One region of the Arthrobacter sp. MYb224 genome, then DNA from elsewhere that is predicted to be linked to it. Evidence: riboswitches for the same ligand, from Rfam matches in the RefSeq annotation. Region 1 holds a riboswitch; the other holds the start of a gene.
The links. Region 1 has a riboswitch for glycine ahead of cycA (D-serine/D-alanine/glycine transporter). Riboswitches for the same ligand answer to the same signal wherever they lie in the genome.

Region 1 (3,411 bases):
CGGCACGAAGTGCAACGTGCCCCGGCTTGCTGCGCACCACGCGGTATCCGATAGCCAGACCGATGAACCACAGCGGGGTGATTAGCAGTGCCGACAGCGTATCGCTCTGCGTGGTCAACGCCCAGAGGATGAATCCGAAGAAGGCCAGCACCACATAGGGCATGAAGGTGCCACCGGGCATCTTGAACTTGCTCTGCGCATGCAGGTGCGGACGGCGCTTGCGGTACACGAGGTAACTGACCAAGATGATCGACCAAACAAACATGAAGCAAAGGGCCGCTACGGTGGTGACCAAGGTGAAAGCTACCATCACCGAATCGCCGCTGTAGAGCAGCACCACTCCGGCCAGCAGGAACATGCAGGAGAACATCAGCGCGTTGCGCGGCACCTTGTTTTCGGACAATTGGGCGAAGGCCTTCGGCGCATCGCCCTCAAGGGCCAAGCCGCGGATCATGCGGGAGGTCGAGTAGATGCCCGAGTTCGCGCTGGACGTCGCGCTGGTGAGCACCACGAAATTGATAATGCCCGCCGCACCGGCCAGCCCGGCCAAGGCGAACATGCCCACGAAGGGGGATTCTCCGGCGGAGAACAAGCGCCATGGCTGAACCGCCATGAGGATGATGAGCGCACCCACATAGAAGATCAGAATGCGGATAGGAATGGAGCTGATGGCCTTGGGGAGGGTCTTCTCGGGGTCCTTTGTTTCGGCAGCGGTGGTGCCTACCAACTCAATTCCCACGAATGCGAATACTGCAATCTGGAAACCTGCAACAAAGCCCATGAAGCCGGTCGGGAACATTCCGCCGTCGGTCCAGAGATTGTTGAAGGACGCGGTAGCACCGTTGTGCCCGAAGCTGGTGATGACCATGACCAGGCCAACAACAATCAGCGCGCAGATGGCCACGATCTTGATCATGGAGAACCAGAACTCGGTTTCGCCGAAGGCCTTCACCGTGGCCAGATTCAGTACCAGCAACAACGCGATACATGCGAGTGCCGGGATCCAGAGCGGAAGGTTCCCCCACCAGAAAGCGACGTAGTGCGCGATGGCCACCACATCTGCGATGCCGGTGACTACCCAACAGAACCAGTAGGTCCAGCCGGTAAAGAACGCGGCCCACGGGCCGAGCAGGTCACCTGCGAAGTCCGCGAAAGTCTTGTAGTTCAGGTTCGAAAGCAGCAGTTCGCCCATGGCACGCATGACGAAGAACAGCATGAAGCCGATAACCATGTAAACGAAGATGACAGATGGCCCGGCAACCGAAATGGTTTTACCCGAGCCCATGAACAATCCGGTGCCAATGGCACCGCCGATTGCGATGAGTTGGATATGACGATTTGAGAGCCCGCGTTCGAGTTTGGGCGAAGAGCTGGTATCGCTCATGCTGCTGCCTTCCAGGAGTGGTGAGGTGCTTCGATGAGGTGCCATGGCGAATCACTAATGGTTTCGTCACGTTGTGGCAGATCTACGTTCGCACTCGAACCGTCAGACTCCGGGACAAATTTCTCTGCGCCGCAACGTAGCGGGCGAGGTCCAGCCAGGGACCGCCCGAAGCGAACGCGGAGATAGTTTGCCAAAGGGAGGACTTTCGAATCGGGTGCGTACGGTGCGGCACGGTTCTTAGTTCCTCCCCAATCTGTTTGAAGACCTGAGAGTTTTCGCCTCGACCCGGTGAGGGGTCAGAGAGTTGCTCCGTCGGTGAGTATGGACTAGTCCATACTGCTTTCCAGATTCGCCTCGTCGTGGCGGTACGGGTGCCTGAGAGTTTCCCGGGGAGGAATTGCTCCTACGGCGCCCGCCCTTGGCTTGGGCGGGACTCTCCCGCCACGCGTCAACGGCGTACTGCTTGTGATTGCAGTCACAGTATGCCCGGCTCTTTTCTGCTTGCGCAAACCGGCATGGAGTTTATTGCGTGAGCAATCTATGGCTTGCTCAGGCCTGAGCCCGGCATTGGGCGGTTTTGGGGGAGGGGCTCGTTTTAAATATGAAGCGTTTTGTTGCCAAGTACGCACGGTGCCGCCGGATAATAATTTGCACATACTTTGAACAGAGTGAAATTTACTGGTCAGAAAGAGGGGAGCATATTCGCGGATCAGCTTTAGGACGAAATAAGTATGAAAATTTTGCAGCGGCTTCCTGAAAAATTGTTCTGGATGTTGGCTGCGTACGCCGAAGGTGTTTCGTTTTCTCCCGATGCTGCGCGCAACGCGGCGGCCTCGGTGTAGTTCTACCTGTCGCAAGTGCCGGGCATCGTACCTAGATTGGAATCGCCGGCCCGAACTATCCGCCGGTAATTAAAAACTAGAGCCCAGCCAATGGGCTGGGCTCTGGTTCATCACTCGCACCTTTGAGGAAGGTAGTTACCACTCTAGGGGCGGCAACTGTTTGGCTACTGTGTGCGCGGTGCTTATTCGCTTTGCACGCTGAGCGGATGCGCTAGGGCGGCGCCTCCTCGACGAAATTAGTTGGTGAAGGGAACGCGCTCCCAGCTGAGAATTTCTGCACCCTGTGCTGAGTTGGGCGCGACGCTCACGCGCAGCCACTCTCTTGATGTTGCGGCGCCCTCGACGGTGACCCGCTGCAAGTTCGGAACCGGGTCAACGCCGTAGACCTCTAGCCACGGTGAACCGGCGGCCAGCGGCGCATCTTCGTTGAACACGTGGCTGTCGCCATTGACCAGATACACCGGTCCGCCGAAGGCTGCTGATTCGTTGGCCAGGGCCTCGACGAACGACTTGAAGCCTGAAACGGATTCGGGGTTTGCCAGGGAATCATCCTCGAACCCGGGGGTGAACATATCTGCCTGGGTCATCACCACTACGGCGCGCGCCTGGGATCGTTTCGCATTGGCGAATGTTTCGGCCAGTTGGTCGAGGTTGGCTTCGGTGCGCAGCGCGACTTCTTCCAGCTGTTCGGAGGTTGGTTCGGTCAGTCCGAGCCCAGTCCACGGAGCCAAGGAGTTATTGGAACCTTGGACGTTCACCACGGAGAAGGCGATACGGTTCTTCGTGAATTGAACGTTTTCCGGTAAACCGATGTCAGCCTGGGAATCTACCCGCATGGTGCCGCCCAAGGTCTTGTTTTCGACCGGGAAGAACATCTCACGCAGGGTATCCAATCGCTCCAACGGGTTGTAGGCACCGTTATTGGCACGGTGGCAGTCAACCCATTCGTTGTCGCCCGGGGTGAATACCAGCGGAGTTTGAAGTCTGTCCAGTTCCTTCCTGACTAGGCCCAGGCGTTCGTCGGTGCACCGCTCGGAACCTGCCTTGATATCTCCAACGTGGGCAATGAAGCGAAGCTCGTCTTGCTCGTTGAGTTCACTGACCATGCTGGGGAATTCGGCCAGCTGGGCTGCGCCGTAAGGGATGTCTCCAATGACACCAAAAGTGTAAGCAGACTCTGCGGAG
Region 2 (3,411 bases), on a different contig from region 1:
TGGAATCCGGACCGGTGTACAACTGGCACGAACTGGCGAACTCGCCACAGGTCCGGCAGCTGGGTCCGGCCTCCATGGGCGCGGTGGCCAACGCCCAGGCGCTCGCCGGGATCTACGCCGCGTCCTTCGGCGCGGTGCCGGAGCTCGGTGCCACCGAGGGGCTGCTCAGCGCAGATACCTGGGCCGAGGTTTCCACCGAACTCGTCTACGGACCGGACCGCACCAACGGTCAATTGCAGGCCTTCGCCGTCGGTTTCATGAAACCCACCGCGCGCAAGGACTACGGCTCGATCTTCGCCTATGGGCATGACGGGGCGAATTCGTCGCTGGCCTTCGCCGACCCGGCCTACCAGCTGGGCTTCGGCTACATCCCTTCGCGCAATGAAGGAGAAAAGGATATCTCGACCGGCGTGCGCCTGAGCCAGCTGGCCCGCCAGCTCATCTTGGCCAAGGGAGCGAAATGAAATTCCTTGCATTAGGGGATTCCTTCACCGAAGGTGTCGGAGATATCAGCATGGTGCGCCCTAACCGGGTGCGCGGTTGGGCCGACCGGGTGGCCGAGGTGCTGGGCACCCAGGGCGACTGGGAATACGCGAACCTTGCCATTCGCGGCAAGAAGATCTCCCAGGTCATCAACCAGCAGCTCGACGCCGGGCTGGCGTTGGAACCCGATCTGGTGACCATCTATGCAGGGGGCAACGACATTCTGCGCCCCAGCGCCGATCTGGACGCGCTCATGCGCGGTTATGACGGGATGGTCCGCCGATTTGCCGAGTCCGGCAGCACCGTGGTGCTGTTCACCGGGTTCGACACCGTGGATTCCCCGCTATTCAACAAGACCCGTCCGCGGACCGCCATCTACAACGAGAAGATCCGCGAAATCGCTGACACCCATGGTGCGCTGGTGGCCGACTACTGGCGCTGGCGGGAATTTTCGGACCTGCGCTACTGGGCGGGGGACCGGCTGCATATGAACGAATTCGGCCACGCGTTGATGGCGCGCAAGGTGCTCGAACTGCTCGGCAGGCACGGCATCGTTGAGCCCGAATGGGCCGGGCAGATCAATCTTCCGGGGTTGCCGCAGCTGCCGGTCAACTCCCGTGGCGAGAGATTACGCGAGGATATGGGCTGGGTGAAGGAGCATTTGGGACCCTGGATCAAGCGCCGGCTGACGGGCACGTCCTCGGGAGACTCCTTGCCAGCGAGATATCCCGCCTATGTAAAACTCGCTCAAGGCTCCAGTGCAAGTTAATTTGTGAATCGAACCGAGCCGCCGGTCTTGGATAGAAGCATGCGGTGCAGGTAAGATGGTGATGTGTTTTGGATCATCAGATCCACGGCACAGCCTTCGACGGATGGCGGGAGAGACCCGTTCACACCATGGATGGGCGCCGTAGGAGCAATTCCTCCCCAGGAAACTCTCAGGCCCCCGTACCGCCATCACGAGGCAACTCTGGAAAGAAACCGGCCCGTTCCGGTTCACCGAAGGTGCAAGCGCCCGGCTTTGTAGGTCGGATGCGTAAAACTCTCAGGTTATGCAACAGGGATGGGGAGGGACAGAGACCTTCCTTTGGCATGCGCCAAGACAGATCCCCCTGGAGATAACTGCACCATGACTATTACGCAGACCTCGGCATCAACGAGTAGCGAATTCGTGTCCCGCCACATTGGCCCACGTCCGGCCGATGCAAACCACATGCTCCAGACGCTGGGTTACTCCAGCCTCGACGAGCTGATCGACACCGCAGTTCCGGCCGACATCCGCCAGGGTGCGGCATTGGATCTTCCTGCTGCCCTGAGCGAAACCGAAGCGTTGGCTCACCTGCGCAACCTGGCATCCAAGAACGTGATGAAGACCCAGATGATCGGCCAGGGCTTCTACGACACCTTCACGCCAGCGGTGATTCGCCGCAACATCGTGGAAAACCCGGCCTGGTACACCGCCTACACCCCGTACCAGCCAGAAATCTCCCAGGGCCGCCTCGAAGCGCTGCTGAACTTCCAGACCATGGTCATGGACCTGACCGGCCTGCCCATCGCCAACGCCTCGATGCTCGATGAGTCCTCATCGGCGGCCGAAGCCGTGCTGATGATGCGCCGTTCGAATAAGAAGAAGGCCAGCGGCAAGACCGTGCTGGACTCGAACATCTTCCCGCAGACCATCAAGGTCATCGAAGGCCGCGCCGACGCGCTCGGCTTCGAAATCGAAGTTGTTGACCTCTCCCAGGGTCTGCCGGAAGGCGACATCTCGGGTATCGTGCTCCAGCAGCCGGGCAACGACGGCTCGATTGCCGACCACAAGCAGATCATCGCCGCCGCCAAGGACGCCGGCGCGATGGTCACTGTCATCGCCGACCTGCTCTCGCTGACCATGATCACCCCTCCCGGTGAACAGGGCGCGGATATCGCAGTGGGCAACACCCAGCGCTTCGGGGTGCCGCTGTTCTTCGGCGGACCGCACGCTGCCTACCTCGCCGTCGGCGCGGGCCTGCAGCGCTCGATGCCCGGGCGCCTGGTCGGTGTCTCCACCGATGACGCCGGCACCCCCGCCTACCGCCTGGCACTGCAGACTCGCGAGCAGCACATCCGCCGCGAAAAGGCCACCTCCAACATCTGCACCGCACAGGCGCTGCTGGCCATTTGCGCCTCGATGTATGGCGTCTACCACGGCCCGGCGGGCCTGAAGCAGATCGCGACCCGGGCGCACAACCACGCTCGCGTCATCGCCAGCTCGCTGGTTTCCGGCGGCTTCACCCTGGCGTCCGACTCCTTCTTCGACACCGTTGTGGTCAACGTCGAGAACGCGGAAGCGGTCATCGCCAAGGCGGCCGAAGCCGGCATCAACCTGCGCAAGGTTTCCGAAACCCAGGTGGGCATCTCCACCGATGAGGCAACCACCGCGGATATCGTGCGCACCCTGGTCGAGGTCTTCGGCGTTGAGCTGTCCGTACCGGAGGGCTTCGAGATCCCCGAGGCGCAGGTGCGCACCAGCGCCTACATGACCCACCCGATCTTCAACACCATCTCCTCCGAGACCCAGATGATGCGCTACCTGCGTCGCCTCTCGGACCGCGACCTGGCCTTGGACCGCACCATGATCCCACTGGGCTCATGCACCATGAAGCTGAACTCGGCCGCCGAGATGGAATCCATCACCTGGCCGGAGTTCGCCACGATCCACCCCTACGTTCCCGCCGAGCAGTCCATCGGCTGGCGCGAACTGATCACCGACCTTGAAGGCCGGTTGACCGCCATCACCGGTTACGCCGGCATCTCGATCCAGCCCAACGCCGGCTCGCAGGGCGAATACTCCGGGTTGCTTGCCATCTCCGGCTACCACGCCTCGCGCGGCGAATCCCAGCGCAACGTCTGCCTGATCCCGGCTTCGGCCCACGGCACCAACGCGGCTTC

Region 2: linked by a shared signal. The riboswitch ahead of gcvP (aminomethyl-transferring glycine dehydrogenase) and the one ahead of cycA (D-serine/D-alanine/glycine transporter) in region 1 are both predicted to bind glycine.

Annotation. Positions count from the first base shown of each region.
Region 1 is NZ_PCPU01000002.1:280,345-283,755, forward strand. It holds gene cycA (D-serine/D-alanine/glycine transporter) at 1-1,384, opposite strand, end outside; glycine riboswitch at 1,738-1,835, opposite strand; gene CQ017_RS04465 (metallophosphoesterase) at 2,463-3,411, opposite strand, start outside.
Region 2 is NZ_PCPU01000010.1:121,998-125,408, forward strand. It holds gene CQ017_RS16105 (serine hydrolase domain-containing protein) at 1-464, shown strand, start outside; gene CQ017_RS16110 (SGNH/GDSL hydrolase family protein) at 461-1,252, shown strand; glycine riboswitch at 1,350-1,447, shown strand; gene gcvP (aminomethyl-transferring glycine dehydrogenase) at 1,613-3,411, shown strand, end outside.